Regions from separate parts of the Fictibacillus sp. Mic-4 genome, predicted to be linked through region 1. Evidence: riboswitches for the same ligand, from Rfam matches in the RefSeq annotation. Region 1 holds a riboswitch; each other region holds the start of a gene.
What was found. Region 1 has a riboswitch for S-adenosylmethionine ahead of metK (methionine adenosyltransferase). Riboswitches for the same ligand answer to the same signal wherever they lie in the genome.
Positions count from the first base shown of each region.

Region 1 (8,247 bases):
TTTGGTCTGGTAATCTAAAGCGGAGAAAGGTTCATCGAGCAACAAGATTTTGGGGTTCGTTGCGAGCGTTCTTACGAGTGCCACACGCTGCCGCATCCCCCCGGAAAGTTGCATAGGATATTGATCGAGAACGTGAGATAATCCAATTTCATCTAAAAGGGATAATGCATTGGATACTTGTTCCTCATTCAATTGGCCACGTAGTTTTAATCCAAGCAAAACATTTTCTTTAATCGTCTTCCACGGAAAAAGATAATCTTGTTGAAGCATGTAGCCTATCTTCGGATGCGGTCCGTTGATCGGCTGTTCTTCAAGGAAAATATCTCCCTCTGTGGGCGCAAGGAGCCCGGCGATGATCGATAACAACGTAGATTTCCCGCATCCGCTCGGGCCAAGGAAGGAAACAAATTCCCCCTCATGAACCGATAACGTTACATTTTCTAAGGCCGTCGTGGCCGTCCGTTTCGAAAAATACGTCTGACCAATCGACTTTAATTGCAAAAAGGCCACTTCGATCCCTCCAGTTTATTATTTCACTGCTTTCTTAGCAATTTCGGAATTGACTAACGTTTTGTAATCTACTTTTTTCGGTAATTCGCCTGCTTCTTGCATGATCGTTAATAAGTGATTCCAGGCGTTTTCTTCTAAAATCGGGCTTGTTGCATAGCTGTGTTGATTTTTATAACGATCAACAACGGTTTCGATAATGTCCATCGGAGTATCCTCAAAATAAGGAGCAATAACTTTCGCCGTTTCTTTAGCGGAATGGTTTTCCACCCATAATTGCGCCTTATAAAGGGCCCTTGTAAATCGTTCAATAACGTCTTTGTTCTCTTTTAAGTAACCTTGTTTTGCCATATAGGACGTATACGGTAATTTTCCAGATTCCGAGCCGAATGAAGCGACGATGTAGCCAATTCCTTTTTTCTCAAATAAACTTGCCTGCGGCTCAAATAATTGCACATAATCACCGACACCAGCAGCAAAAGCATTAGGAATATTCGCGTAATCGATGCTCTGGTTCAGCTTAATAGCCTTATGCGGGTCAATGCCATGTTTTTTTAATGTGAATTCGCCCGCCATTTCTGGCATGCCGCCTTTTCGTTGACCCAAATATTCTTTTCCTTTAAGCTGTTCCCACGAGAAGACAGCCGGTTTTTTTCGGGCAACGAGGAATGTTCCGTCTGTCTGAGTGAGCGCGGCAAAATTAATGACCGGGTCGCTTGCCCCTTGCGCATAAACATAAATGGAAGTTTCTGATCCGACGAGAGCAATATCTGTTCCATTGGAGAGTAAGGCAGTCATCGTTTTATCCCCGCCCCACGTTGTTTTTAAGTCGACTTTAATCCCTTCTTTTTTAAAAAAACCTTTTTCAATTGCGACATATTGTGGTGCGTAAAAGATAGAGCGAGTGACTTCCGCGACCCTAACCGTTGTTTGTTTTTTAGATATGGACGATTTCGAGCAAGCGCTGATGAGAACACATGATAAAAGCACCAGGGAAACAAGAAGGGAGATCTTTGCTTTAATCCCTTTCATTGTGTTCAACTCCTTTAGATTAGGATGAAGTTATTGTTTTATGTAATACTTTATGTAGGAGCATTTAATTGTGTGTTTACCTAGAACAAAATAGGTAACGTTATTTTGTTTGAAGTGGAAATGGGAACAAACATTGGAACGGAGGTTCTTACGGTGATACATAGCGAGAAGATCATCTATAAACAAAGATTTCCTTCACCGCATCCGAACATTGAGTTATATAAAGTGACGTATTTAAGTGAAGGATTAAAAGTGAAAGGGATGCTTTCCGTACCGATTGTATCTAAACCGCTGCCAGGGCTTTTGTACTTGCGCGGAGGCATCAAAAAAGTCGGAATGGTCCGTCCTGCAAGACTCATCGAGTTTGCCGCACACGGGTTTGTCGTTCTAGCTCCGTTTTATCGCGGAAACGAAGGTGGAGAGGGGAATGAAGATTTTGCCGGGAAAGACCGCTACGATGCATTCCATGCATATACCGTCTTAAAGTCGCTTCCTCAAGTAAAAGAAAATGATATTCATGTATTCGGTTTTTCAAGGGGAGGCCCGATGGCTCTTTTTACAGCGATAAAGTTTCCGGAAATCCGGTCGGTTGTGACATGGGGAGGAGTGACGGAAATGCGGTGGACGTATGAAGAAAGGGTTGATTTGCGGCGGATGATGAAACGGGTCATCGGCGGCAGCCCTGACAAATACTCGGAAGAATACGAATGGCGCTCTCCTTTATATTATTGTCACGACCTTCAAGTACCCCTCTTAATGATCCACGGCATGTGTGATGAAAACGTGAACGTAGAGCACACATTGCAAATGAAGCGCTGTTTAGCGAAGCTTGGAAAGGAACATGAAGAATGGCTTTACCCGCAATTTACCCATCACTTTCCGCCAAGGGAAAAACGGAAGATAACAAAAGCATTATGCGATTGGATGAAAAGCCATTCTCCAGAGGAAAACGGATAAGCGCTATTTTTGCTTATCCGTTTCTTTCTGAATTAACAACTAAAGCACGGGTTGACTAACCGTGCTTTAGTTGTTGCCATGACGTAATTTGTATATGAGATTAGCTACAATCGTTGAAGGTATATTGAACGGATTGCCTTGAATAGAAAAGTGAAGTTGTTCTTCTTCAAATGACATTTTTTCAAATAAATGTTCTTGTGAAAGATTCGTTCTTTTCAACTTGTCTTTTATGCCGGAAATGTAGGAATATTGAACGGGAATCATCACTAAAAAGTAAAATAAAGCAATGCTTCCCAAAAAATAACAGCTGATGACATAAGCCTTTCACTCCTTTTCCATTTTGTAACATAAATAACTAGAAGGAGGAGATAATCAACCTGCTTTTCTTCAAAAAAATGAAGCCCGTCAAGGACGGGCTTCATTTAATGTGTTATACTAATGGGCCGGCGTTTTGAATAGCAGCGGACACATTTTGGAATTTCTTGAAGTTTTCTTTGAATTTGTTGGCAAGTTCTCTTGCTTTCTTGTCATATTCTTCAGGATTGTCCCACGTTTTCTTCGGTTGAAGGACTTGGTCAGGCACGCCAGGGCAACGAAGCGGAACGTGAAGGCCGAATACAGGGTCAATCGCTGTTTCAACCGATTTTAATTCGCCTTCTAATGCTGCTTGAACCATCGCTCTCGTATAGTTTAAGTTCATGCGTTTTCCAACACCGTATTCTCCGCCGGACCAGCCAGTGTTCACTAAAAAGACTTCAACGTCATGCTGATCGATCTTTTCACCGAGCATTTCCGCATAAACAGTGGCTTCAAGCGGCAAGAATGGAGCTCCAAAGCAAGTTGAGAATGTTGCCTGCGGGGAAGTGATTCCGCGTTCTGTTCCTGCAAGCTTGCTTGTGTATCCGGATAGGAAATGGTACATCGCCTGTTCTTTCGTTAATCTGCTGATTGGCGGTAATACGCCAAAAGCATCAGCCGTTAAGAAAATAATCGCATTTGGATGGCCTGCTACACTCGGTTGAATAATATTATCAATCGCATCAATCGGATAAGCCGCACGCGTATTTTCTGTTAATGTTGAGTCGTTATAGTCAGCCACTCTCGTTTCAGGATCAAGAATGACATTTTCAAGAACCGTTCCAAAGCGAATCGCATTCCAAATTTGTGGTTCTTTCTCTTGAGACAAGTTGATGCACTTCGCATAGCAGCCGCCTTCAATGTTAAATACACCGGTATTGGCCCAGCCGTGTTCATCATCACCGATTAATCGGCGGTTCGGGTCAGCAGAAAGCGTTGTTTTTCCAGTGCCGGATAATCCGAAGAAAAGGGCAACGTCTCCTTCTTGACCAACGTTGGCAGAACAGTGCATTGAAAGGATTCCTTGTTCAGGAAGCAAATAATTCATCACGGAAAAGATGGATTTTTTCATTTCTCCTGCGTACTCGGTTCCGCCGATTAATACGACACGTTTTTCGAAAGAAACAATAATAAATGTTTCAGAATTTGTTCCATCAACTTCTGGATCTGCAAGAAACCCCGGAGCGGAAACGATTGTAAATTCCGGCTCTAATTCATTTACTTCTTTTTCGTTTGGACGGACGAACAATTGATGGGCAAATAAATTATGCCATGCATATTCGTTGATGACTTGAATCGGTAAACGGTATGCATGATCCGCACCGGCAAAACCTTTAAAGTGAAACAGTTCTTCTTTTTCACTTAAGTACTGAAGGACTTTCTTATATAATAGATCAAATTTTTCCGGGGCAATCGGCTGGTTGACATCTCCCCAGTCAATCTTGTCTTTGACGCTTTCATCCTCTACAATAAATTTATCTTTCGGTGAGCGGCCAGTGTATTTCCCGGTAACAGCCTGAAATGCACCAGTGGAAGAAAGCTTTCCTTCATTGCGCAGCAACGCCTTTTCAACTAAGATAGGAACAGGCAGATTATGATATGTTTTTGAACTATTTAAGATATCATTTAATGTAGTTGTGAATTCAACGGTATTCATGAACGCAAAACCATCCTTTTAAGAGAGTTTTTTAATGACTTGTTTAAGTTGGAATTAGTATAACACATTAAAACAAATGATGTATACTATTTTATTGTGATTTTTAAAAAAAGGTTCATGATTTATGGCGAAATGGTGAATGAGTAGAGACATATATAATAAGTAAAAATTAAATACAAGCATATAAAAATAATTTTCGCTTGTGATGCAAATGCTATTCATGTTTAGGTTGACATCACTATATAACTACGCTATTATAATTCGGGAACGGCTACTCTTATTCCGAGTAGGTGGAGGGACAGGCCCTATGAAACCCAGCAACCGACACTAAAAACGAAGGAGATTACTTCGAAGGTGAAAAGGTGCTAACCTGCAAGGTAACTTTACCTTGGAAAATAAGAGGTTGAAGGCTTTAAAGAATGGACCTTTTCCTCAAGTGGTTTTGTAATGGAAAAGGCTTTTTTTATGTCCATTAGAACGTTTTAAACTGTTGATATATAGGAATGAGTACCGTATCTTATATTCCCTTTTCGGAGAAGGAGGATCCTCAATTGTCAAAAAAGGTAAGTCGTCGTCTTTTTACTTCAGAATCTGTAACAGAAGGACATCCGGATAAAATTTGCGATCAAATTTCCGATGCGATCTTAGATGAAATTTTAGCAAATGATCCGAATGCCCGCGTAGCTTGCGAAACGTCTGTAACAACCGGGTTGGTATTAGTTGCCGGGGAAATTACGACATCTACGTATGTCGATATTCCAAAGGTTGTCCGTGAGACAATTAAGGCAATCGGATATGATCGTGCAAAGTATGGTTTTGACTCTGAAACGTGCGCGGTTCTTACATCCATTGATGAACAATCAGCGGATATAGCAATGGGTGTTGACAAGGCCCTTGAAGCACGTGAAGGTTCAATGACGGATGCAGAGATTGAAGCCATCGGAGCAGGTGACCAGGGGTTAATGTTCGGATTCGCGTGCAACGAAACAGCTGAATTAATGCCGCTTCCAATTTCTTTATCTCACCGTTTATCCCGCCGATTAGCTGAAGTGCGTAAATCGGAAGAAGTGCCTTATTTGCGTCCGGATGGAAAAACACAAGTAACAGTTGAGTATGATGAAAATGGAAAGCCGGTTCGTATTGATACGATTGTCATTTCAACCCAGCATCATCCAGAGATTAGCTTAGAGCAAATTCAAGCGGATATGAAAGAGAAGGTTATTAAACCTGTCGTTCCAGAGGAGTTAATTGATGAGAAAACAAAATATTTCATCAATCCGACTGGCCGCTTTGTAATCGGCGGACCTCAAGGGGATGCAGGGCTTACTGGGCGTAAAATTATTGTTGATACGTATGGCGGTTATGCTCGCCATGGCGGCGGTGCATTCTCCGGTAAGGATCCTACAAAAGTGGACCGTTCTGCTGCTTATGCGGCCCGCTATGTAGCAAAAAATATTGTTGCAGCTGGCCTTGCTGAAAAAGTTGAAGTTCAGCTTGCTTATGCGATCGGTGTTGCGCAACCGGTATCCATTTCTGTCGATACATTTGGCACTGGCAAAGTGTCCGAAGAAGTTCTCGTGGAACTCGTGCGCAACAATTTTGACCTTCGTCCGGCAGGTATTATAAGAATGCTCGACCTTCGCCGTCCGATTTATAAGCAAACGGCTGCTTACGGTCACTTTGGCCGCACGGATGTTGAACTTCCGTGGGAAAAAACAGATAAAGCGGAAGAACTAAAGAAACAGGCAAATATTTAATGTTTAAAACCATGGCTTTTATAAAAAGCCATGGTTTTTATTTTAAAAAAACCGCCTAATTGGCGGTTTAGAAAAAGACCTTCCGATCGCGCTCTTCTTTTAAAATTTCCACGGCTTCCCGGAAACGCTGGGAATGAACGATTTCTCTTTCCCTTAAAAAGCGAAGCCCGTCATTTAAATCCGGATCATCTGACATGTTGATCAACCATTGATACGTTGCCCGAGCTTTTTCCTCTGCCGCGATATCTTCGTAAAGATCGGCTATCGGGTCGCCTTTTGCCTGAATGTAAGTGGCTGTCCACGGTATTCCGGCTGCATTATGATAATGAAGCGCACTGTCATGATCTGCATAATGGCCTTCAAGGCCGGCGTCGCGAAGTTGCTGTGGCGTTGCATCTTTCGTTAATTTATAAACCATTGTCGCGATCATTTCGAGATGGGCGAACTCCTCTGTACCGATATCCGTTAATAATCCAATAACTTTATCCGGAATGCTGTAACGCTGGTTTAAATACCGCAATGCAGCGGCCAGTTCTCCATCAGCCCCTCCATATTGCTCAATTAAAAATTTTGCCAGCTTCGGGTTGCACGTACTTACTCTAACGGGATATTGAAGTTTTTTTTCATAAATCCACATTGAAAACTAGTCCCCCCTTGTTGTTGAATCAGAAGTTAAAGTTGCCACGGCCATGGTGGGCTGTCCCAGTTCCACGGGGCACCGGCATAGCTGTTGCCAAACTGTTGAAGCGGGCCGTATTTCGATTCAATTGCGCGTTTCAGCTTTTTTCTCGTTTGTGCAAATTGATTAAATTGATGAATGGAGTTTGTATCTTCAGGGTGTGTATCAAGATAAAGAGTTAATTCCACTAATACAAAATCAACGGCTTGCAGTTCTTCCATCAATTGATAAAATTCTGCAGGTAATTGGGCCATGTCATCTCACCCCTTTACGATTTTCTTTCATAAGGATTTTCATAATAATCATAAAAGGCGGGCCATAACGTTCCTTTTTTTAATGCTTCTTTCGGGGAGAATTGTTCAAGATTATAAGGCTGAAACCCCATATAAAGGTTTGGCGGGGTAGAATAATACTTTTTTCCGATCGGATCACACGGATCATACGGACTATGATAGGGAATGTACGTTTTTGTTCCTTTAGTGTTCATGCCTGGCTTGCACCTCCTGTTTTTCATTCTCTATTATTTCTATTAGGAGGACTTTTCCAACATGACAAAAAATCGCTAACAAAAGATTGTTGAGAAGGTAAAAATTCAATCATTTATATGGAAGTATGGTAAAATAAGTGATTACCAGGGTTGGAAAATAAGGAGTGGATGGAATGTACGAAGGAATTCATCATGTGTCATTGCTTGTTACCGACTTGAAAAAGGCATTGTATTTTTATGAAGGTATACTTGGATTCAAGCAAAGCAAGGAACGTCCCCAATTCGACTTTCCGGGTGTTTGGTATGATTTTGGCAACACACAATTGCATTTAATTGTTCATCCAAACGGAAAAGCGCGAAGGGGGACGACGGACCTGGACAGCCGGGATGGCCATTTTGCCATACGGGTGAAGGATATGGATAAGTTATTGAAAATTCTTGATCATCATCAAATTCCTTATTTAAATAAAACGAACAGCCAGACAGGATGGCATCAAGTGTTTGTTTGTGATCCTGACGGCAATCAAATTGAGTTTAACGCTTAGATTGCAATGATTTATAATATTGACCTTTTTCCTTGTATTCACGGCGAATTCGGTTCATATCCTGTATGTCTTCCGGGGTTAATTCACGAATAACTTTTGCCGGGCGTCCGAAGGCCAATGTATTGGGCGGGATTTTCTTTCCTTGAGAAACAAGGCTCCCCGCTCCAATAAAGGCACCTTCACCGATTTCAGCGCCATCCAAAATGAGTGAACCCATGCCAATTAAGGCGTTTTGTCTGATCATGCAGCTATGTAATATAACACTATGT
Region 1 covers NZ_JBBHZM010000018.1:16,485-24,731, reverse strand. The annotation lists gene WD019_RS12605 (ABC transporter ATP-binding protein) at 1-510, opposite strand, end outside; gene WD019_RS12600 (ABC transporter substrate-binding protein) at 529-1,539, opposite strand; gene WD019_RS12595 (alpha/beta hydrolase family protein) at 1,696-2,496, shown strand; gene WD019_RS12590 (DUF3949 domain-containing protein) at 2,563-2,760, opposite strand; gene pckA (phosphoenolpyruvate carboxykinase (ATP)) at 2,927-4,510, opposite strand; SAM riboswitch class I at 4,785-4,912, shown strand; gene metK (methionine adenosyltransferase) at 5,062-6,267, shown strand; gene WD019_RS12575 (manganese catalase family protein) at 6,335-6,904, opposite strand; gene WD019_RS12570 (spore coat protein CotJB) at 6,940-7,200, opposite strand; gene WD019_RS12565 (spore coat associated protein CotJA) at 7,215-7,433, opposite strand; gene WD019_RS12560 (VOC family protein) at 7,607-7,978, shown strand; gene WD019_RS12555 (gamma carbonic anhydrase family protein) at 7,968-8,247, opposite strand, start outside.

Region 2 (8,247 bases), on a different contig from region 1:
TGCATTATGATGCTTAGCGAGCAATTCACTTAACTCTTTTCCTTTCGAAATGATTAAACCCGCTAGTACATCATTGTGCCCTCCCAGATATTTCGTTGCACTATGAATGACGATATCCGCTCCATCTTTAATCGGTTGCTGGAGAAGCGGTGTGTAAAAGGTGTTGTCAACTATGAGCAGTATTTGGTGTCTCTTCGTTATTTCCGCAACTTTTCGAATATCGGCCTGTTCCATTAATGGATTCGTTGGTGTTTCAAGAAAAACCGCTTTCGTATTTTCTGAGATAGCTGCCTCGATTTCGTCACAACAGGAAGTATCGACATAAATACAATTTAATCCCCATTTACGGAATCCTTCTTCAAATAAACGGTACGTGCCCCCGTATAAATCTTTAGAAACGATGAATTCGTCACCAGATTGAAAGAGTGCGAGCACGGTAAGGATTGCACCCATTCCTGAACTGCAAGCAAAGCCTGCGTCCCCGCCTTCAAGGTCGGCGATCGTTTTTTCAAGAAGACAACGTGTAGGGTTGCCCGTGCGTGAATAATCATAGCCTGTTGATAGGCCGATCCCATCGTGGCGGTAAGCGGTAGAAAAATAGACTGGAGGATTTACAGTTCCAGTAGCGTTTTCACTTCGGTTTCCAATTTGTGCGAGTTTTGTTTCGATTTTATACATTTCCCCATCTCCTCTAAAGTAGTAACGAAAAATAAAAAAAGCCTTCTATAAGAAGAAGACTTTAAAACCGATAACAGTCGTTCTTCTTATCTTCCAAGTCCATAAGAGCTGAACTTGTTGGAATTAGCACCTTTTCAAGCGTTTTGCCGGCGGCTTGAAGGTTGCTGAGGTGTCATCGGGCCAGTCCCTCTACCTCTCTTGATAAGAAATGAGTTGTTTTCATTTAATTTTCTTAACTTTACAACAGATGATTTGAGATTGCAACAAATTTTTTTCCATTTTCAAACGTTTCCTCATTTGAACACTTTCTTTTTTGATGTTTTTTGTTATGATAGGGAAGGATATTTTAGCAGGTGGTGGAATGAAACATGAATTTTAGAGTATTGCTATATTATAAATATGTACCAATTGATGATCCTCAAAGCTTTGCGGAAGAACATTTGAATTACTGTAAAGAATTAGGATTAAAAGGACGCATTCTTGTGGCGAGCGAAGGGCTGAACGGAACGGTTTCAGGGACGGTGGAGCAAACCGATCACTATATGGCTGACCTCCGAAAAGACCCGCGCTTTTCTGATATCGTTTTTAAAATCGAAGAGGCTGACCAGCATGCCTTTAAAAAGATGAAAGTGAAAGTGAAAAAAGAGATTGTGAATTTAAGCCTTGAAGAAGACATTAACCCGAATGAACTGACGGGAAAACATTTATCACCTAAAGAGTTTTATGAAGCGATGCAGCAAGAAGATGTCGTCATTTTAGATGCGAGAAATACGTACGAGTACGATCTCGGCCATTTTCGCGGAGCGATTCGTCCGGATATTGAAACTTTCCGTGACCTGCCGAAATGGGTTCGGGAAAACTTCGAGCAATTTAAAGATAAAAAAGTTTTAACGTATTGTACTGGCGGCATTCGCTGTGAAAAGTTTTCCGGCTTTTTAATCAAAGAAGGATTTAAGGATGTTTCCCAGTTAGAAGGGGGCATTATCACTTACGGATATGATCCAGAGGTGAAAGGAGCCCTTTGGGATGGAAAATGTTATGTTTTTGATGAAAGAATCTCCGTTCCTGTTAACCGCACGGGTGAAGAAAGGATAGTCGGGAAATGCTACCATTGTGGAAGGCCCGAAGAACGTTATGTCAAGTGCGGAAATCCTGAATGCAATAAACATTTGCTTATGTGCGAAGAATGCGAGCGTGAGCATAAACGCTCTTGCAGCAAAGAATGCGCCGAACATAAGTGGAATCGTTATGTAAAAGAACATGCCATTTAAAAAAAGATTTTTACTAAAAATCTGAAAAAGGCATTGACTTTTTCAAATTCTCCGTGTTACATTATTAACTAATTTAAGATGCTAGTAAAAATAACATATATTGGACTCTTATCCAGAGAGGCTGAGGGACTGGCCCGATGACGCCCGGCAACCTTCAAACAATGTTTGAAAAGGTGCTAATACCTGCAGGAAAATTTTCCTGATTGATAAGAGGAGGCGAGCGAAAACCCCTCTTCTTATGAAGAGGGGTTTTTTTATACCTTGATACTTATCTGGAGGGATAAAAATGAATGAAAAAAACGGAGAAAATAAGGGAATTGAAAAACAAATCATTAAAGTGGCGCTTCTGGGATTAGGAACGGTAGGATATGGGGTATTTACAGGGCTTGTTGAGAAAAAAGGTCATTTTAGCTCTTTATTAGGGAAAGCAGTTGAAATTACCGGGATCCTCATTCAAGATCCAACTAAGAATAGGGAACTGCCGAAAGATGTTTTTGTAACGACAAATTTTCAGGAACTCCTTCAAAAAGACAAGCCGGATGTTGTTGTTGAAGCCATCGGGGGAAAGGAACCGGCATTTACTTTTATCAGACAATCTCTTGAGTCAGGGTGTCATGTCATATCGGCGAACAAAGACTTAATTGCTCGCTCTGGAAAAGAACTTTTGCAAATCGCTCAGTCAAATGATGTCCGCTTTGTGTATGAAGCAAGTGTCGGCGGTGGAATTCCTGTTTTGCGAACGATTAAAGAGTTGCTCCAGGTTAATCGAATCGAGAGGGTTGAAGCGATTCTTAATGGAACGACGAATTTTATTTTAAGCTATATGAGAAATCATCGTTCATCTTTTTATGAAGCACTGGAAATTGCCAGGCAACAAGGATACGCTGAAGCGGATCCAACGAATGATATTGAAGGAATCGACGCTTTTTATAAAGCGATGGTGTTATGTGATTGGGTGTTTGGCGAGCAACCAGATTGGGATCATGTGCAGGTAAAAGGAATTAAAGATGTCCAAACGGAAGAGCTGCTGCTTGCTGAACAATCTGGATTGCGATTAAAACAGCTCGTTACAATAAATGAAACGCTTGACGTTCAAGTAACACCGATCTTTGTCGATCAAGAACATCCGCTTTATGGTGTAGAAGGAGTCGACAATGCCGTTCGAATAAAAACGGATCTACTCGGATATTTAACGTTGCAAGGAGCCGGTGCCGGAGCTTTTCCAACTGCAAGTGCCATCCTTGAAGATTTAATTTCGGTGTACAAAACAACAAATAAAGAAAAAGTGAAGACAGGAAAAAGGGAAGAGAAGCGAAAAGAATCTAAAGAAAGCAACGTCTTTGCCCTTTTTATTAAGAATGTCTTAAACGAGAAAGAATTTAGCGATATTGTTAAAAAGATCGAATCTTCAGTTGACCTTCTACATGCAAGTGGCGAAATTGAAAATGGCAACGCGTTTGTCTTAGTGAAAGGAAATCTAGAATCAAATTGTATTGGACATGAATTTTCCGTTTATCCGGTCCAGATAACAAATGAACAAATGTTTACACGTGTAAAAGAAAAAGCAGTTGTCTAATTGATCGAAAAACACCTCATCTTTAGAGATGAGGTGTTTTTGGCTGAAATAATTGAATTTTTTTAAAAATATTGGTACAATCATAAAAGGGAACGACGTTCTATAATAAGCAACGAAATTCAAGATAGAATAGTGAAGGGAGTTTTTTTATGACAACGAGCAATGTTGATCGTTTGCAGGGAGTAGAAATTAAAGGGAAAATGGATCAGGGCTTTGCTGAAATATTAACGGTGGAAGCGCTGGAGTTTGTTAAGAAATTAGCGATTGAATTTGAAGAAGAAAGACAGCAGCTAATGAAGCTTCGGGATGAAAGACAGGCGGAAGTTAACCGCGGAAAGCTACCAGAATTTCTGCCGGAAACAGAACACATTCGCAAAGGGAATTGGAAAATTAGTTCGGTACCGAAAGACCTTCAAGACAGAAGAGTAGAAATTACCGGCCCTGTAGATCGAAAAATGATCATTAACGCCCTAAACTCTGGAGCAAATGGCTTTATGGCCGATTTTGAGGATGCAACTTCGCCAACATGGGAAAACATTGTGCAGGGGCAGATCAATTTACGGGACGCTGTGAATAAAACGATCAGCTACATCAATCCGGCAAATGGAAAGAAATATGAATTAAATGATAAAACGGCCACCCTTATCGTTCGTCCACGTGGTTGGAACTTGATGGAAAAACATCTCCTTATCAATGGTGAGCCTGTATCTGGAGGATTGTTTGACTTCGCCATTTATTTCTTCCACAATGCAAAAACATTGATTGAGAATGGATCCGGTCCTTATTTTTATTTGCCGAAACTAGAGAGCCACTTAGAGGCGAGATTATGGAATAAAATATTTGTCAAAGCGCAGGAGGAATTAGGAATCCCGATAGGGACCATTAAAGCTACCGTTTTAATTGAAACGATATTTGCTGCTTTTGAAATGGATGAAATTCTTTATGAATTGCGAGATCATATTGTTGGCCTTAACTGTGGCAGATGGGATTATATTTTTAGCTATTTGAAAAAATTCCGCAATCTTCCAGACTATATTCTGCCGGATCGTTCGGTCGTGACTATGACAAGTCCATTTATGAAGGCGTATTCGTTATTGACGATAAAAACGTGCCACAGGAGGGGTGCTCATGCGATGGGTGGAATGGCGGCGCAAATTCCCGTGAAAAATGATGAGGAAGCAAATCAAAAGGCGATTGAAAAGGTGTATGAAGATAAAAAACGGGAAGCGACGAACGGCCATGACGGAACATGGGTCGCCCACCCGGCACTTGTTCCGGTTGCAAAAAGTGTATTTGATGAATTTATGCCTGGTCAAAATCAAGTGGACAAACAATTGGCGGATATTGAAATTACAAGCGAAGATTTATTGGAAATTCCAACTGGTCCAATCACAGAAGAGGGATTAAGAACAAATATTAATGTCGGAATACAGTATATGGAAGCGTGGTTAAGAGGAAGTGGAGCAGTGCCTATTCATCATTTAATGGAAGATGCTGCGACTGCTGAAATATCGAGAGCCCAGGTGTGGCAGTGGATTCGGCATCCAAAAGGGGTATTAGAAAACGGTCAAAAGATTACATTTGAGCTCTTTTCCCAATATGTCGATGAGGAACTGGAAAAAATTAAACAGTCCATTGGAGTTGAAACGTTTGAGCAAGGCAAATTTGATCAGGCGAGACAATGGTTTGAAGAGTTGACGAGAAATGAAGAATTTGAAGACTTTTTAACCATTTCCGGCTACGAACTATTAATAAAAGAAGGAAAGTAATCGCTTAAAGGGATGTGCTTTGAAGGCATATCCCTTATTTTTCAAGAATTTCGAGACTATTCTAGTTTAATAAAGGTGGATGAGCTATAATGGATGTAATTAAAGAAATAGATTGGATGGGTTAGCGAGGGGATTTGTATGGTTAAATCAATTGACAGAGCATTAACAATCATAAAATTAGTAAGTTCGAGAAAAGACGGCTATGGTGTAACCGAGTTGGCTGAGCAGCTGGAATTAAATAAAAGTTCGATTTTTCGTATTTTGGCAACGTTAGTCGCGCACGGGTTCATTGAGCAAGATGCAGAGACGAAAAAATATCGATTGGGCTATCAATATTTAGAATTGAGCGCGAAATTATTAGATTCCATTGATATTCGCAAGGAAGCAACTCCTTATTTAAGGCAATTAGAAGAAATCTCAAACGAAGTCATTCATCTGGTCATCTATTCGCAAAAAGAAGCAGTCTATATTGAGAAATTGGAAGGCAGTGAAACGTTAAGAATGCACTCGCAAGTTGGAAAACGGGCTCCGATGCATTGTACAAGTGCAGGGAAAACGATTCTTGCCTATCTCCCTAAAAATGAAGTAATGGAAATCATTGAACAAAAAGGTCTTCCAAGGCATACGGAAAATACGATAACGAATCCGGATGAACTGTTTAAAAATCTCGATGAAATTAGAAGAAACGGCTACGGAATTGAAAGGGAAGAAAACGAATTGGGCATAACATGCATTGCTGCCCCCATCTTTAATCATCGGGGAACTGTTGTTGGAGCAATCAGCATTTCCGGAACATCAATGAGAATGACAGAAGAGCGCATTGATACTTTAAAAGATCAAGTCATGAATGTTTGCAGAAAAGTATCTGAGCGATTAGGCTATAAGACCAATAATTAAAATCATAAAGGCATGGATCCATGCCTTTATGATTTTAATTATTAGAAAATTTTTAAAAACCCCTTGAAAGTATCATTTTCAAATGGTATTATTTTTTTAAAGATTAATAAGAAACGCTGTTTTGTAATAAGCAACAAGAAGTAATTTGTGAAAAATTAACGAATATGTTGCTCCTTTTTTTAAGCAAACAATAGAAACGGCGTTTTGTAATAAGCAACAAAGGAGGAAGTATGAAATGGCGTTAACTTCAGAAAGAAAAGAAGAATTGACGAAATTAACAAAACAAATTCGCCGGCACATTGTGAAAATGACACATCATGCAGGCAGTGGACACCCGGGAGGTTCATTATCTGCAACCGAATTAATGACGGTTCTATTTTTTGATCACATCAATGTTGATCCGCAAAACCCGGATTGGGAAGATCGCGATTGCTTCTTCCTTTCAAAAGGGCATTGCACGCCGGTTTATTATTCCGTATTAGCAGAAAAAGGGTTCTTTCCAGTAGAAGAACTTATGACGTTCCGTGATGTTGACGGGCGATTGCATGGCCACCCTTGTGCAGAGCATATTCCTGGTGTCGACATTTCCTCGGGTTCACTCGGACAGGGGTTATCAGTGGCAAATGGTGTCGCACTGGCAGCGAAGCTTGACGGAAAAGAAAGACGCTCATATGTCATGATCGGAGATGGCGAATCTCAAGAAGGGCAAGTTTGGGAAGCCGCCATGACAACGGCCCACTATAATTTAGACAATGTGTGCGCCATCATCGATTGGAACAAAATTCAGCTGGATGATTTCGTTGAAAACGTAAAAGGAATGAAAGATTTTGCCGCAAAATGGAGGGCATTTGGCTGGCATGTTGTAGAAATTAACGGGCACGACCTTGATGAAGTTGATGAAGCATTTCGGGAAGCAAAGCGGATCAAAGGAAAACCAACAGCGATTCTCGCCCATACCGTAAAAGGCAAAGGCATTTCGTTCATGGAGGATACACATAAGTGGCACGGATTGGCACCAAATGATGAGGAATTAGAATTGGCTTTAAAGGAGTTGGTTTAAATGACAATGCAAAAAGCACCTCGTGAAGGATTTAGTGAAGCGCTTATTCGCTTAGGAAAACAATATGACGATTTAGTCGTACTTGATGCCGATTGTGCGAAATCCAATATGACAAATTTCTATAAAGACAATTTTCCAAACCGCTTTTTTAACATAGGAATTTCAGAATGTGATTTAGTTGGGACAGCGGCAGGACTTGCCATTGCAGGAAAAGTACCTTTTGCGAATGCGTACGCAAACTTCCTGACCGGACGCGCATTTGACCAGATGCGAATCTCGGTTTGCTACTCCAACAATAATGTGAAAATCGTCGGACATAACGCAGGAACATCTGCTGCGCAAGAAGGAGCGACACACTTGCCGCTTGAAGATATCTCGCTTATGCGTTCCTTGCCAAGAATGACCGTCATCGTTCCAGCAGATTCATTAGAAATGGAAAAAGCGGTCGAAGCAGCCTATCACTTTGAAGGTCCAGTCTATTTAAGGGTGGGTAAACTTCCTGTTCCAATTGTGACAAATGAAGACGATCCTTTTGAAATTGGAAAGGCAATTAAATACCGCGAAGGATCCGATGTCACGCTTATAAGTACTGGCATTATGTTAGATGAAACGTTCAAGGCGGCCGAACAGCTTGAGCAAAAAGGCATTCAAGCCGAGGTACTTCATGTACACACCATCAAGCCAATCGATGTAGAGGCGATTACAACATCCGCAGCGAAAACGAAACGGGTAGTTACGGTAGAAGAACATTCGATTATTGGCGGGCTGGGTAGCGCTGTCGCCGAAGTTTTAGCAGAGCAACAACCAACTCCACTTAAACGCGTTGGAACAAACGACCGTTTCGGTGTTTCGGGAAAAATGCCAGAACTATTGGATTTCTTCGAATTAAGAGCGGCAAGAATCGCCAAAACTGCAGAAGAATTAATCGATATCGCATTAGTCAAATAAGGAAAGTTCGAATAGGCAATCAACTTGAAAGGGGGTAGAAAGAATGAG
Region 2 covers NZ_JBBHZM010000004.1:97,793-106,039, forward strand. The annotation lists gene WD019_RS05270 (methionine biosynthesis PLP-dependent protein) at 1-678, opposite strand, end outside; SAM riboswitch class I at 762-886, opposite strand; gene WD019_RS05275 (rhodanese-related sulfurtransferase) at 1,047-1,949, shown strand; SAM riboswitch class I at 2,055-2,162, shown strand; gene WD019_RS05280 (homoserine dehydrogenase) at 2,236-3,525, shown strand; gene aceB (malate synthase A) at 3,675-5,294, shown strand; gene WD019_RS05290 (IclR family transcriptional regulator) at 5,433-6,191, shown strand; gene WD019_RS05295 (transketolase) at 6,427-7,251, shown strand; gene WD019_RS05300 (transketolase family protein) at 7,252-8,199, shown strand; gene WD019_RS05305 (four-carbon acid sugar kinase family protein) at 8,243-8,247, shown strand, end outside.
Region 2: another riboswitch for S-adenosylmethionine. It lies ahead of WD019_RS05280 (homoserine dehydrogenase); the one in region 1 lies ahead of metK (methionine adenosyltransferase).

Region 3 (8,247 bases), on a different contig from region 1:
ACTTGAAAAAAATCGGCAAAAGCAGCTTTATACAGAAGTGTTCTGTCAAGAAGCATTTAACCGTATTGAAGCCCATGCCCGTGAATCTATCATTGCAGTGGAAGAAGGGGATACACTTCGCATGATGTTATCCGCGTTGAAAAAATTAACGCGTCATACTCCAATTAATGTCATTAAGAAGAAACGTGAAATTGCGGCAAAGCTTCTTGAAGAAGAACGTTATATCGTGTGATTGAAATTTAATAATGCCTTACCTTCAAATTTATTCTCTCTCTATTTCGCCCCATACATAGATGGGGTCTTTTTTTTGAAAAAGGCTGAATAGACTTAATTTCGTTATACTTGGTTAGACTATTTTGTGGTACTATTGGAGTAAGGGAGGAGTGAACAAATGAGCCTTACGTTATATGAGTATCCGAAATGCGGGACATGCCAAAAAGCGAAGAAATGGTTAAAAGACTACAACATCCCTTTTAATGCAATACATATTGTTGACGAACCGCCTTCCAAGGAAGAGCTAAGGCGGCTGATCGAATTAAGCGGTCTTGAAATGAAAAAGTTTTTCAATACGAGCGGGAAAAAATATCGGGAGTTAGGGTTGAAAGATAAAATTAAAACCGCTTCCAACGACGAATTGCTTGAAATTCTGGCATCTGACGGCATGTTGATCAAACGTCCGATTGCAACAGACGGAAAGAAAGTGACAGTCGGTTTCAATGAAGAATTATATTCTAAATCATGGTCCAATTGACAGTTGATTAACTATAATAAATCTTATATTATAGTAATTATAATTTACATATTTAATGCTGGAGGGATACGAAATGAATTTTCCAAAAGAACTACGTTATTCTGATGAACATGAATGGGTACAAGTAATCGAAGGCAACAAAGTGAAGATTGGAATTACAGACTTCGCTCAAGACGAACTTGGTGATATTGTCTTTGTAGAATTGCCTGAAGTTGGAGATGAAATCCAGGCAGATGAGCCATTCGGAAGCGTAGAATCGGTTAAAACCGTCTCAGAACTTTATGCTCCGATTTCCGGAAAAGTCGTTGCGATTAATGAAGATCTTGACGATAGCCCTGAGTTAGTTAACGAATCTCCATATGAAAAAGCATGGATGATCGAAGTTGAAGCATCAGACCTTGCTCAAATCGAAAAATTAATGACTGCTGAACAATATGAAGAAATGACGAAAGAAGACTAATCATTGAAAAAAGGGACAAGTTTTTTTGCTTGTCCCTTTTTTGCAAAGCGGGTCCAATTCCTCATTTAATTATGCTTTTACGAGAGATCGCATAGATGAACAATTAAAGGAGAAATTTAATAAAATAAAGTATAAAATGATTTCGTTCATTAGACTTTCTTAATAGGAGAGATTAGTGATGGATAAAGTGATTATCGTTGAAGGGAAATCCGATAAAGATAAACTTATCTCCATTTTAAGTGAGCCTGTTGAAATTATATGTACAAATGGAACAATGGGAATCACAAAGCTTGAGGAATTGGCAAACACTGTCGAGGACAAAGATGTTTACATTTTAGTGGATGCGGATGAAGCGGGAACTAAACTCCGGAGGCAACTCGGGCGGGAACTCCCAAACGCCGAACATCTCTATATTCATAAAATGTACAGGGAAGTTGCTAAAACACCGCTGATGTATTTAGCAAAAGTTCTCCTTGGCGCTCATTTTACAATTAATAAAAATTGCCTTGGCTAATGTAATGCTGGCAATTAAAGCGTGTTATATGGGGTATTATAAATGATACAAGATTTAACAAGAGACGATTTCCAATCGTTTATTGAACAATCTATCAATCAACCGGTCGTTCTTTACTTTCAAACTCCTCTTTGCGGAACATGTAAAATGGGGAGAAAAATGCTTGAAATCTGTCTTGAAACGTTCAAGCAAACCGGAAAACCAATCGTTATAGGCGCGTGCAATTTGAACCTTATGCCTGAATTATCGCAAACCTATAGCATAACGACGGTTCCTTCTCTTGTTATTTTAAATAGAGGGATCATTGTTCAAAAGATCGATGCGCTAAAATCTGTTGATTATTTGTATGAAACGTTAAAAAAATATGTTTGATTATTTTTTCGATTGTTTCACGAAAGTTACTTAAATCAGCCTGCACTCAAGTTGCAGGCTGATTTTTAATTTTTATTCAACTTTTGCGGGGGTAGAAATGCAAAAACGGCTTAAATATACACGGTAAATAGTGGAAGTGTTATCGCGACGTGTAACAAACGTCATAATTCAACTGTGCAACAACAATACGAAAAAAAGAGTGAAAACCCTTTAATTCAAGGGGATAACCTGGAATATGAAATCATCCCCATTTCAATTAGATAATTTTTTATTTTCAGTAATTTAACGAATATATTACAATTGTTATGATCATTGTCACATTGTTATACAACTGTAGCCTACAAATTCAAAAATCAATGGTATAAATGTAAGAGGGAGCTTGATTCAGGTTTGCTCCAATTCATTCAGTGGTAATTGAAATAAGACGAATACACGATTTTGTTTTTTAATAAACAGGTGTAGAGTAGAGGTGAATGAGCAATGTCAACAATGGAACTTAGAGCATTTGTACCATCGATTAATAAAACAATTATGACGATTGAAGATAAAGTATTGAAAATTCAGCGTGGTAATGATATTCTGCGTAATGAACTGATCGAAGCATATCAACCATTTATTAAAAAAGTAACGTCAAAAGTATGCAGTCAATATATAGATCGTACGATGGATGAATTTAGTGTAGGTCTCTTTGCATTTAATGAAGCAATTGATCAATATCAGGAAGGCCAGGGCAGCCGGTTTTTATCGTTTGCGGATATGGTAATAAGACGCCGGGTGATTGATTATATTCGAAAAGAAGTGCGTCAAAACCGATTAATTTACCTTCAGCCTGAAGAGGAAGATGAGGAAGGCCGTCTTGAAGAGAGCTATGCAGAACAAAAAGCGGCATTAGATTACTATGAAGAACAAGTTCAATCAGAAAACCGCGTGTATGAAATTGAGGAATATCAAAAACTTTTAAAAGAATTCGGGTTGAATTTTAAAGTTCTTTCCAAACATTGTCCAAAACATGTAGATGCCCGTGAAAACGCGAAAGAAATTTCCCGACTGATTGTTGAAAATAAAGAATTAGCTGATTTTCTTATGGAAAAAAAGCAACTGCCAATAAAAGATTTGTTAAGCATGGTTTCCTGCAGTCGTAAAACAATCGAAAGAAACCGAAAATATATAATAGCTGTATCATTAATTTATTTAGGCGACTTTAAAGCGTTAAAGTCATACATTCAGTCTTAAGGATGTTGTTTAAAAGTAGGACAAGCTAACGTTATACGAAGCAACTCCTTCTACATGCAGGAGGGGACACGTTACATGAAAAGCGGCATTGTAATGGAAGTAAAAAAAGGAAAGGTAATACTTCTTACGAAGGATGGATGTTTTGTTTCTGTTCGCATTCCGCCCGGCAGACAGCCGGTCGTTGGAAGCGAATATCATTCATCCTATTTTGCCGTTTCTAAAAAAAGGCCCTGTTCTTTATTGCCATCTTTTTCGCTTACACTTATTCTTTTCCTTGTCTTTTTTCTTATTTCAGGGATGATTCCTATCAAAAATGAAAATGAAGCAGCGGCCGCTTATGTAAGTTTTGATGTGAATCCAAGTCTTGAAGTGGGAGTAAATTCAAGGTTAGAGGTCATTGACGTGCAATCATGGAATCATGATGCGGCAGATTTATTAAAAAAGATCCGTTATAAAGAGAAGATGAGCCTGTCTTCTTTTTCCGGCCAGTTAATAGATGCTTTTAATGCGAGCGGGTACTTAAATGACAGGCAAGATGTAATGATTGTGACTACAGTAGTTGACCCATCAAATAAAAAGTTGTCATCTTCGCTAAAAAAAACAATTGCAACCATTAAACGAAATAAAATAGTCGCCAATCATCAAGTTACAGTAAATATAAAAGAAGCGGATTCTGAAAAACACCAGAAGGCAAGCGACAATAATATATCTACCGGGAAATATTTATTATATTTAGATGCAAAGAATAAAGGACAAAAGATTTCCCTTAAGGATGTTCAGAAGAAGACGTTTTCCGAGCTGAAAAGAAATATAGAGATAAGAAATAAGCCGAACAATAAGCGGAAAAATAAGACTATAAAAAATAAGGTCATTCATAAACATAATAAAGCCAAACGCCCCAAAAAAAGCGTTTTGCAAAAAGAAAATGAGGAAAAGAAAAAACGAGAGACCGTTTTTGTGCCAAAACAGTCGAAGGATAGGCAATCGCGTCAAATAATGAAACAGAAGCCGTTGGTTAACCATCACGACTATAAACGGCATCGCTTGAAAAATATACGCCATTCGAGCAACCAACATCCATTACATAAAAACAAGCACGATCTACATCAACGTCGAGTGAAAAAATATCGTCCGCCACACAATAAACGTAAAGCGCTGTATCACTCAGACAGGGGAAATTACATAAAAAAGCGTTACCCTCAACATCTTCAACACCATAAACCAAAACGTGTGAATAGAGGGAATGATTGGCGGAGGCATAATCATAAAAATAGACGAAAAAGTGTTTGACAGCATTCGACATGGGTGATAGAATTCAACTATAAAAATGAAAAAATAATAGAACGACTTGTTCTTATCACGAGAGGCGGAGGGACTGGCCCGATGAAACCCGGCAACCGTTAGGCGAATAACGCTTAAAATGGTGCCAATTCCTGCAAAGCGAATCAATTGCTTTGGGAGATGAGAAGAAGGCGCATAGATACATTTATGCCTTTCTGCTCATTTACGCAGAAAGGCATTTGTTTTTTCAACAAAGTAACAACAGAAAGTAGGGGAATGTAGTTGATTAAGCTCGAATCAGTGAAAAAGCTTTTTCAAACGAAGGACGGACCTGTCCATGCCGTGGATGACGTCAATATCGAAATTGAAAAAGGAGAAATATTTGGAATTATCGGCTATAGCGGGGCCGGCAAGAGTACGTTAATTCGTATGTTAAATATGTTGGAACGCCCAACGAGTGGGACGATTACAGTGGCGGGAAAAAACCTGTCGAATTTGAGTGAAAGAGAATTGCGGAAAGAGCGTCAACGAATCAGCATGATCTTTCAGCACTTTAATCTCCTCTGGTCTCGTACCGTTCGTGAAAATATTTCATTTCCTCTTGAAATTGCAGGAGTGCCGAAAGAAGAGAGGAAGAGGCGGGTTGATGAATTAATCCAGCTTGTAGGTTTAGAAGGACGCGGTGAATCTTATCCTGCTCAGTTGAGCGGCGGACAAAAACAACGTGTCGGAATCGCAAGAGCGCTCGCCAATAATCCGGAAGTATTGTTATGTGATGAAGCGACATCTGCGCTTGATCCGAAAACTACGGATAGCATCTTAAATTTGCTGGTTGAAATTAATAAAAAGTTAGGATTGACTATTGTTTTAATTACTCATGAAATGCACGTGATTCGAAAAATATGCCACCGTGTTGCCGTGATGGAGAGCGGTAAGGTTGCGGAGATCGGTCCTGTGCTTGAAGTATTTAAAACACCGAAAGCAGCAATTACTAAAGAATTTGTGAAGCAAGTGACTGAACCGGAGGAAACGATAGATACTCTTAACCATTTACTTGAACAAAACCCTAGTAGTCATATCGTTCAACTAACTTTTGTCGGAACGAAGGCGGAGCAGCCATTAATTACTGAAGTTATCAAGCAATTTGATGTAAGTGTAAATATTTTGCAAGGAAAAATGTCGCAAACACAAAATGGGCAATATGGAACGTTGTTTATTCAATTAGACGGCAGAGAGGAATCCGTGAAAGAAGCGATTCGTTTCTTAAATGAACAGCAAGTACAGGTGGAGGTGATCTCACATGCTTAATACCGTATTTCCGAATGTTGAGTGGGGCGTCTTTAAAGATGCGACAATTGAAACGCTTTATATGACGGGGGTTAGTGTACTTTTCACCTTTATACTAGGACTAATGTTAGGCCTTGCTTTATTTTTAACGAATAGAGGCAATCAATGGGAAAATAAGTTTTTTAATATGATAATTGCCGCAGTGGTGAACGTCTTTCGTTCTGTGCCATTTATTATCTTAATTATTTTATTAATTCCTTTTACAAGAATATTAGTAGGGTCTATGCTAGGTGCTAATGCTGCTCTGCCAGCTTTAATTATTGGAGCCGCTCCCTTTTACGCACGGATGGTTGAAATCGCCTTACGCGAAGTTGATAAAGGGGTTATTGAAGCAGCTAAATCGATGGGCGCTACTAATTTTCAAATCATCTTTAAAGTGCTAATCCCTGAAAGCTTGCCCGCATTAATTTCGGGTATTACGGTAACGGCGATCGCCCTTGTCGGCTATACGGCTATGGCGGGTGTAGTCGGTGCAGGCGGCCTTGGAAACCTTGCCTACATTTGGGGATATCAACGCGAACAAAATGACGTTACGTTTGTAGCGACGGTTGCGATTTTAATTATTGTGTTTATCATCCAATTTATTGGTGATCTTATAACAAAACGCATTGATAAGCGTTAAATTACAAACAAGGGGGACTATTTCTGATGAAAAAGATTTTAAGCATTATTCTCGTTGCAGCACTTTCACTGGCACTTGCTGCTTGTGGGAAAAAAGAAGAAGGAATGAGCAATGATAAAATTGTTGTTGGGGCTACTTCTGTACCACATGCAGAAATTTTGGAACAGGCTAAACCGCTTTTGAAGAAAAAAGGCATTGATCTTCAAATTAAAACATTCCAGGATTACGTATTGCCAAATAAAGCATTGGCTGATAAAGAAATCGATGCAAACTATTTCCAACACATTCCTTACCTTGTATCACAAATGAAAGATCATAAAAATTACAAGTTCGAAAACGCTGGCGGAATCCACATTGAACCGATTGGTGTGTATTCGAAAAAATATAAATCGTTAAAAGACCTTCCGAACGGGGCGACAATCATTATGAGCAATTCGGTTGCCGACCATGGACGTATGTTGCTATTGCTTGAAAAAGAAGGGTTAATTACGTTGAAAAAAGGCGTAAGCTACAATGCGCAGCTAAAAGATATCGTGAAAAACCCTAAACACCTTAAGTTTAAAGCTGACATTGATGCAGGCATGCTTCCTAAAGCGTATAAAAATGGTGAAGGCGATGCGATCTTAATCAATACAAACTATGCACTTGATGCAGGATTAAATCCGAAGAAAGATGCAATCGCCCTTGAAGGGGCAGACTCCCCATTTGTAAACATTATTACGGTTCGCAAAGGGGACAAAAACAAAAAACCAGTAAAAGCATTAGTTGATGTACTTCATTCAAAGGAAATCCAGGACTTTATTAACAAGAAATATAAAGGCGCAGTTGTGCCAGTCAATCAATAAAAAAACAGCCATTTCGGCTGTTTTTTTATTGCAAGTGTCTAAACGCTTATTTTTATAATGCTGATGGTATGCCTTTATTCCTATTATCGCTTAAGTAGCGTAGTAAAACAGAATCAAAATTTTTAGAATAGTATGAATTTAACAACCTTTATGATATGATAGTTTTCGAGGTTTTTCTAAAAATTTTTATGGGGAGGCATGTTTGTGAACAAGAAAGTATTGGCATTGGGATTATCAATTGGCTTGACGGCAAGTGTTTTTTCGAGCGCATCTGCTTTCGCTGCGCCCAAAAATGTATTATCGACAAAAATGTACAATAAGACGGTAGGTTCTCCGGAATTTATTTCGGGGCATTTAACAAAACCGTCTTCAAAAAGTGCAAAAAATGTCGTGTTCAGCTATTTCGACAGCCATAAAAATGAATACAAAATCGGAGCACATTCAGCCGAAAAATCCTTTCTAGTAAAGTCGAGTCAAAAGGACAAGCAGGGGCAAACCGTTCTTCGTCTTCAACAAGTGTTTAAAGGCGTGCCAGTGTGGGGCTCCACACAGGTAGCGCATGTTTCTGAAGATGGAGTGCTAACAGTTATTTCTGGAACTGTCATCCCTGATCTAGATAAGAAGGAAGGGCTTAAAGCGAAGAAAAAATTGAATGCTAAAACAGCGATTAACATTGCAAAAAAAGATTTAGGTTACTCTCCTTCGTTTGAAAAACTTCCGACTGCTCATTTAGTAGTTTATGATGGAGGAAAAGATGCTGTCTATGCGTACCTTGTCAACTTAAACTTTCTTTCTCCAAAACCCGGAAACTATAATTACTTT
Region 3 covers NZ_JBBHZM010000014.1:81,340-89,586, forward strand. The annotation lists gene WD019_RS11195 (acyl-CoA dehydrogenase family protein) at 1-232, shown strand, start outside; gene WD019_RS11200 (arsenate reductase family protein) at 392-751, shown strand; gene gcvH (glycine cleavage system protein GcvH) at 825-1,211, shown strand; gene WD019_RS11210 (toprim domain-containing protein) at 1,390-1,725, shown strand; gene WD019_RS11215 (thioredoxin family protein) at 1,768-2,097, shown strand; gene sigI (RNA polymerase sigma-I factor) at 2,578-3,330, shown strand; gene WD019_RS11225 (anti-sigma-I factor RsgI family protein) at 3,406-4,620, shown strand; SAM riboswitch class I at 4,682-4,798, shown strand; gene WD019_RS11230 (methionine ABC transporter ATP-binding protein) at 4,894-5,919, shown strand; gene WD019_RS11235 (methionine ABC transporter permease) at 5,912-6,580, shown strand; gene WD019_RS11240 (MetQ/NlpA family ABC transporter substrate-binding protein) at 6,607-7,425, shown strand; gene WD019_RS11245 (M4 family metallopeptidase) at 7,630-8,247, shown strand, end outside.
Region 3: another riboswitch for S-adenosylmethionine. It lies ahead of WD019_RS11230 (methionine ABC transporter ATP-binding protein); the one in region 1 lies ahead of metK (methionine adenosyltransferase).

Region 4 (8,247 bases), on a different contig from region 1:
GCGAAACTTCGCGGCGAGGAATCGAACGGCATGATCTGTTCTTTAGAAGAGCTCGGGGTAGAAACGAAGCTCGTTCCAAAAGAATATACGGATGGAATTTTCATTATGCCGGGTGATGCTGAAGTTGGAGTAGATGCGCTTGAACTTTTGAATCTAACGGATTTTGTTCTTGAACTTGGCCTGACACCGAACCGGGCAGATTGTTTAAACATGATTGGTGTAGCCTATGAAGTGGCCGCCATTTTAAACGAGGAAGTAAAGATTGCGGACATTGAAATTACGCCGACAGCCGAAAAGGCATCCGATTATATTTCCGTTCAAATCGAATCAGAGGAAGACAATCCGTACTATGGGGCGATGATCATTAAAAACGTCCATATCGAACCATCCCCGTTATGGATGCAAAACCGTTTAATGGCTGCAGGAATCAGGCCGATTAATAATGTCGTTGATATTACCAATTACGTTTTGCTTGAGTACGGCCAGCCACTTCATGCTTTTGATTATGACCGTCTTGGTTCGAAGGAAATTGTCGTTCGTCGTGCTAAACAAAATGAAGAGATTGTTACATTGGATGATGTGAAACGACAATTAAACGAAAATCATCTCGTTATTACAAACGGTAAAGAGCCCGTCGCTGTAGCCGGAGTAATGGGAGGGGCAACATCGGAAGTTCAGCAAGATACAACGACGATTCTTTTGGAAGCGGCCTATTTTAATAGCCAACGTGTTCGTGCCGCTTCAAAAGACCTTGGTCTTCGTAGCGAGTCCAGCACCCGTTTTGAAAAAGGAATTGACCGTAACCGCGTGTATGATGCCGCTCGCCGGGCCGCATCTTTAATGGCGGCCTATGCCGGCGGAGAGGTTGTCAGCGGGATTGTTGAAGCGGGAAGCCGCATCGTTGAGGAAATCAACGTAAGCGTAACACAAACGAGGATCAACGGACTGCTTGGCACGAACATTTCCCTTGATGAAATCGGTGAAAAGTTAAGCCGCCTTAAGCTTCCATACGAACAGAGTGGTGAAACGTTCACAGTAACGGTCCCGACCAGACGACCTGATATTACGATTGATGCGGATCTTGTGGAAGAAGTCGGGCGAATCTATGGCTACGATCGTATTCCGGCCACTTATCCGTTAAGTGAAGCAAGGCCGGGCGGATTGACACCATTTCAAGAGAAACGAAGAAAGGTTCGTCGTTATTTAGAAGGAGCGGGGCTTTACCAGGCTGTCACGTATTCTTTGACAACCCCGGAAAAAGCAAAAAGTTTCTCTTTTAAGAAGGAAGATGTTTATCCGATTTCGGTTGCGCATCCGATGAGCGAAGATCGGAGTACATTGCGTTTGTCCCTCATTCCACAGCTGCTTGAAGTGATTTTATACAATCAAAATCGGGCGCTTGAAGACATCGGCTTTTATGAAATTGGCTCTGTTTTTGTGAATAAAGAGCAAGAGCTGGTTAATTTGCCTGAGGAAAGAGTTTATCTTGCCGGTGCTTTATCGGGAATGTGGAACGAACACCCGTGGCAGGGGGAAAAGAAAAAGGTCGACTTTTTTGTTGCTAAAGGCATACTCGAAGGACTGTTTGCCGAACTTGGCCTTAGCACCCGGATTAGTTTCGAGAGTGGGGACGTCAGCGGAATGCACCCGGGAAGAACAGCTATTATTAAACTCGATAGCATTAAGATTGGATTAGTGGGCCAAATTCACCCGGCAACACAAAAGGAATGGGACATTAACGAAACATATGTGTTCGAGCTCGATTTAGGAAAACTGTTAGAAGCCGAAGTAGAACCGACTGTTTATTCCACATTGCCGCGCTATCCTTCGGTAACGCGCGATATTGCCTTAGTGATTGATGAAGACCTTCCGGCGGGTGACTTATATACGGTCATTCAGGAAGCCGGCGGAAATCTTTTAAAAGAAGTGAATTTGTTCGATCTATATCAGGGAGAGCGGATGGAACAAGGAAAGAAATCGCTCGCGTTTTCATTAAAATATTTCGACCCTGAACGGACGTTGACGGACGAAGAAGTTCTAAAAGCACATGAAAACGTATTGAAGAGCCTTGAAGAACGTTTCGGCGCTACATTGCGTAAATAAGGAAAAGTGTGACGAAAAGTCACACTTTTTTATTTTGAAAAATAAATCCGATAGAAATACTTGACTTTCTATTTTGAACAAATTAAAATGTTAAACAACAAACCAAACTTATCAAGAGCGGCAAAGGGAACTGGCCCGATGATGCCCGGCAACCTGCAGATTATGTAAGGTGCCAATTCCAGCAAAATGGTTGCCATTTTGAAAGATAAGGGAAATAGATTTTGCCTTAGCCTTTCCGGAATGGGAGGTTTTTCTTTTTTTTAACGAAGTTTTCGGTTCGATGAAATAGCTTATTCTTTGCGGTTTAAATAAAGCAATTCGAATAGATCGATTGGGAGGAATGGGCATGGGGAGCAAACAAGAGCATACAGAAACCATTTTTGAGCGAATTAAAGAGATGTTGGAGACGATGAAATTTGGCTCCATTACACTTGTCGTTCAGGATGGCAAAGTCATTCAATTGGAGCGAAGTGAAAAAGTAAGAATTAAATAATGTTGCGCTGACTAGACAAACTAGAGGCGGTTTTAACCTAATTGATTTAAAGGCGAAAAGTCTAATGTGGGAACTAAACAATTTGATGCATATAGGCTTGGAAGACCACCGGATCCTATTAGGTTAAGATCGCCTTTTTTGTTTAAAAAACAAAGGGGAGAGAGCACAGTGAAAAAGCAATTAACGTATGATACTTGGAGCGGAGAACAACTTAAAATTCCGTTTGAAGATGATACAAAAGGGGCGATCGAAGTTCTTCAATGGGCGTATGACGAATACGGGAAATCAATCGTTTATGCGTGTAGTCTCGGAGCCGAAGGGATGGTTCTTATTGATTTAATTTCAAAAGTGAAGGATGATGCAAAAGTTGTTTTTCTCGATACGAATGTCCATTTTAAAGAAACGTATGAGTTGATTGATAAGGTGAAAAAGAAATATCCAAAGTTGAATTTTGTTGTTGTAGAGCCAGAAATCACACTTGATGAGCAAGCGCTTCAGTATGGGGAAGAGCTCTGGAAGACCAATCCGAATCAATGTTGCCATTTGCGAAAAGTAATTCCGCTGCAAAAAGCGCTCGAGGGCAGTACAGCATGGATCACCGGATTGCGCAGAGACCAATCACCGACAAGAAGCAAAACGGAATTTATTAATAAAGACGAAAAGTTTAAATCCATCAAAGTTTGTCCATTAATCCATTGGACATGGAAAGATGTGTGGAGATACATCTATAAACATGATCTTCCATACAATCCATTGCATGATCAAGGATATCCGAGCATCGGATGTGAAAAATGCACGCTCCCAACGAATGATGCAACAAATTTACGTGCCGGAAGATGGGCATCTCTAGAAAAGACGGAATGTGGGCTGCATCAGACGTAAACAGGAGAGATAAACGATGATCGTAACGTATATAGCTTTTGCGGTAGGTTTCTTTTTTGCGATGAATATAGGGGCAAGTGGGGCAGCTGCGTCAATGGGGATCGCATATGGAGCGGGTGCCGTCCGGCGAAAAACCATCGCCCTTTTGATTTGCGGAGGGGGCATTTTCCTTGGGGCGGCAATTGGCGGGGGAGAAGTTGTCAAAACCATCGGATCGGGAATTGTTCCATCATCTTTATTAACGGTCAAAATCGTTGTCATTATACTTGCATCAGCGGCGGTATCTCTGTTTTTTGCCAATGTGATTGGGATCCCATTATCAACGAGTGAAATTACGGTTGGATCTGTAGTGGGAGTTGGAATTGCGTACAAAGCTTTATACCTGACCAATTTAGTAACGGTTATGTTTTTCTGGCTGTTTATCCCCGTTGTCGCTTTTTTGCTCGCATTCGGTGCATCAAAATTAATTAGCAAGATTGAGAAAACGTATCCGGTGATGAAAGCAAAACAACCGAAACGCTGGCTCGCTGTTTTGCTTATTGGTGCCGGCTTTCTTGAAGCATTTTCGGCTGGAATGAATAATGTAGCTAATGCAGTGGGCCCTCTAGTTGGTGCCGGATTGTTGTCCGTATCCGCAGGAACATTAGTTGGCGGGTTATTTGTTAGTTTAGGAGCGGTTTTTTTTGGCGGCAAAGTGCTTGAGACGAATGGAAAACGGATAACTCGGTTTTCCCTTTTAGAAGGATGCGCCATTTCCGGAACGGGAGGGATATTGGTCATTATCGCCTCTATTTTTGGTTTACCGGTTCCGCTAACACAGGTCACGACATCAGCGATCATCGGTCTCGGAACGGCGCAGAACGGATTTTACTTATGGCAAAAAAGCATTATTAACCAAATGATGAAAGTTTGGATCGTGTCACCTGTATTTTCACTTGTCATCTCATATGCGATGGTAAAGGTGTTCCTGGATAGTGATTTTTACACGTTTATCGTAATTGCCAGCGTGTTTTTGGCAACAATCGGATCTATTAGTCTTTTAAAAACGATTCGAAAAGAAAAACGTACATTTCATGAAGAAGGAGGTGGCATTTGATTCGTATTGCAAGCGACGATAAAAGATTAATAGCAAGTCTCAAACATAAACAAACGGAGGGAAAATAAATGAGTTTAATTGATCCGCATGGAGGTACATTAATTAATCGCTGGAACCCCGGGTATTCCTATGAAAAAATTGAAAAGGAAATTGAGTTAGACCAAATGGCGCTTAGCGATTTAGAGTTGATTGCGATCGGTGCCTATAGTCCATTGAAAGGATTTTTGAAAAAAGAAGATTATGAAGCAGTCGTACACGAAATGCATCTTACTAGCGGCGAGCCGTGGACGATTCCGATCACTCTTCCGGTTGAAAAAGAAAAGTCAAAACAGTTATCCGAAGGAGATGTTGCAAAGCTCGTCAAGGACGGAAACGTTTATGGCGTCATTGAAATTGAGTCCATCTATGAACCGGATAAGATTGTCGAAGCTGAAAATATTTTCCGAACCTCGGAAGTGGCTCATCCCGGTGTGAAAAAGTTATTTGAACGGCCAGAAGTTTATATAGGTGGCCCAATTACGCTCGTTCGCCGCCCGGAAAAAGCGCGGTTTAACGAGTATTATCTTGATCCGGTTGAAACGCGTGAACAGTTTGAAGAACGTGGCTGGAAGACCGTCGTTGGCTTCCAAACGAGAAATCCGGTTCATCGCGCACATGAATACATTCAAAAATCGGCGCTCGAAATCGTCGATGGATTATTTTTAAACCCGCTTGTCGGCGAAACAAAATCTGACGATATTCCGGCAGACGTACGGATGGAAAGCTATCAAGTGCTGCTTAAAAACTACTATCCGAAAGATCGTGTATTTCTTGCTGTTTTTCCGGCAGCTATGCGCTATGCCGGTCCTAGAGAAGCCATTTTCCATGCGCTCGTCCGCAAAAACTTTGGCTGTACACACTTTATTGTCGGCCGTGACCATGCGGGTGTTGGAAATTATTATGGTACTTATGATTCACAAAAAATCTTCAGCCATTTTACGAAAGAAGAACTTGGAATAACTCCACTGTTTTTCGAACATAGCTTTTATTGTACAAAATGCGAAAATATGGCTTCGACGAAAACGTGCCCGCATGATAAAGAACATCATGTTATTCTTTCAGGAACAAAAGTTAGAGAATTGCTAAGAAACGGTGAAATGCCGCCGAAAACATTCAGCCGGCCTGAAGTGGTCGAAGTGCTAATTAAAGGATTAAAGCAGGGTACGGTAACAACGTAAACAGGCAAAGGAGATTTAACATGACGAAAAGTTTAAATATCACCTGGCATGAAGCAACGATTAAACGGGAAGACAGGCAAAGATTAAACAATCACTTAAGTAATGTCATCTGGTTCACCGGGCTTTCCGGTTCGGGGAAATCAACGATAGCCAATTTTGTAGAAAGGAAGCTTCATGAGATCGGCGTAAGAAGTTACGTGCTTGATGGAGACAATATTCGTTTTGGATTGAATAAAGATCTCGGATTTTCAGATGAAGACCGGAAAGAAAATATCCGCCGCATCGGCGAAGTGGCGAAATTGTTTGTCGACAGCGGCCAGATGGTCTTAACTGCCTTTATCTCTCCTTTTCTTGAGGATCGGGACAATGTTCGAAAATTGTTTGATCAAGGTGACTTTATCGAAGTCTATGTAAAATGTCCATTAAACGAATGTGAAAACCGAGATCCGAAAGGGTTGTATAAAAAAGCGAGGAATGGAGAAATCCGTGAGTTTACCGGAATTAGTTCTCCATATGAGGAGCCATTGAACCCGGAAATTGTTATTGAGACAGATCAATACTCGATTGAAGAGTGTGCAGACAAAGTGATTGCTTACTTAATAGAAAAAGGAAGAATTAAAGGAGGGCTGTGAGGATGTCTTATGTGAAGACATGGGCTACCAATGAAAAATTGAATAAAACAGAACTGAAAAAATTAGAAAAAGACGGATTGAAAATTTTTGAAGACATCCCGGCCTATGCAAAAAACGGATTTGATTCTATCCCGAAAGAAGAGTGGGACTTATTTAAATGGGCTGGCCTTTACCTCCAACGGCCGAAAGAAGCCGGTTACTTTATGATGCGCGTTAAAGTGCCTTCCGGTGTATTAAACTATGAACAAATAAAGGCGCTTGCCGGAATTAGCAAAGACTACGGCAGAAGCATATTTGACATAACGACACGCCAGGCGATTCAGTTTCACTGGCTAACGATCGAACAAATTCCGGATATTCTTGAGCGGCTACAAAAGGTTGGATTGTCAACCGCTGGAGCCTGTGGAGACATTACAAGGAATATTATCGGAAATCCGCTTGCGGGGATCGACCGGGATGAATTATTTGATACGACACCGGTCGTCAAGGAAGTGTTCGACTATTTTGAACGAAACGAAGATTTCTCAAATTTGCCGCGGAAGTATAAAATCTCCATCAGTGCAAGCATTCATAACGCGGGCCATGCGGAAATTAACGACGTTGCATTCGTCCCTGCAATAAAAGAACTTAATGGAGAAATTGTGAAAGGATTTCATGTGAAAGTTGGAGGGGGATTATCGGCTGCCCCGCATTTAGCGCAAACGATTGATGTCTTTGTGAAAAAAGAGCGGGTAAAAGATGTCGCCATCGGGATAACGACGATTTTCCGCGACTTTGGCTATCGTGAAAAACGTCACCGCGCCCGGCTGAAATTCCTTGTTGCTGATTGGGGAGTAGAAAAATTTAAAGAAAAGCTGCTTGAATATACCGGGCCTCTTCCAGAAAAAGGCGAGGAACAGACGAAGGATTGGAATGCGGGGTATTTTTACGGAGTTCATCCGCAAAAGCAAGAAGGGTTGAATTATATTGGCTTTAACGTCCCTGTCGGACGGCTCGATGCAGATGAAGTGTTCGAGATCGCGGAAATTTCGAAAAAATACGGCAATGGGGAAATCCGTACATGTAATTCGCAAAATTTCATCATCCCGAATGTTCCAAACGAAAATGTAGAAGCTTTGTTAAATGAAAAGATTTTTGAACGGATCACGATCAACCCGCCGAAATTTACCGCCTATTCGGTATCATGTACAGGGATAGAATTTTGCAACCTGGCACTTGTTGAAACGAAAGAGAAAATGCGCAGAGTTGCAGAATATTTGGATAAACATGTAGCCATTGACGTACCGGTCAGAATCCATATGACAGGATGCCCGAATTCGTGCGGCCAGCGGCAAATTGCCGACATTGGCGTTCAGGGAATTAAAATGAAATCAAAAGATAAAGGAATGGTTGAAGCCTTTGAAATTTATGTCGGCGGGACGTTGCATGATGGCGGCAAATTTAACGAAAAGCTAAAAGGGAAAGTTGAAAGCAGCCATTTGGAGCCAGTGCTGAAAGATTTGTTAACATATGTGGCGGCTACAAAACTGCCAGGTGAATCCTTTTACGATTACGTTAATCGTGTCGGCATCGCCCCGCTGCAAACGGAATTAGATCATATATTAGGGAACGTTGTTGAGTCTGTTTCATACTAAAGGTGGGGAGCCGGATGAACTTGTATCGATTCGAAGTCGTTTTTAAAACGGGGAGCGCAAACGTTGTCATTGCCGCCGAAAACGACGAATCAGCTTTTTCCCAGGTCGAAGTGGAATTAGAAAAACATTTTTTGAAAGTGCCGGAAGTCAAGGAGATTTCGTTATATGAAAAAAAGAAAATAAAAGAAGC
Region 4 covers NZ_JBBHZM010000003.1:113,038-121,284, forward strand. The annotation lists gene pheT (phenylalanine--tRNA ligase subunit beta) at 1-2,103, shown strand, start outside; SAM riboswitch class I at 2,209-2,315, shown strand; gene WD019_RS04325 (YezD family protein) at 2,450-2,596, shown strand; gene WD019_RS04330 (phosphoadenylyl-sulfate reductase) at 2,765-3,478, shown strand; gene WD019_RS04335 (inorganic phosphate transporter) at 3,495-4,574, shown strand; gene sat (sulfate adenylyltransferase) at 4,643-5,791, shown strand; gene cysC (adenylyl-sulfate kinase) at 5,812-6,423, shown strand; gene WD019_RS04350 (nitrite/sulfite reductase) at 6,426-8,057, shown strand; gene WD019_RS04355 (DUF3906 family protein) at 8,072-8,247, shown strand, end outside.
Region 4: another riboswitch for S-adenosylmethionine. It lies ahead of WD019_RS04325 (YezD family protein); the one in region 1 lies ahead of metK (methionine adenosyltransferase).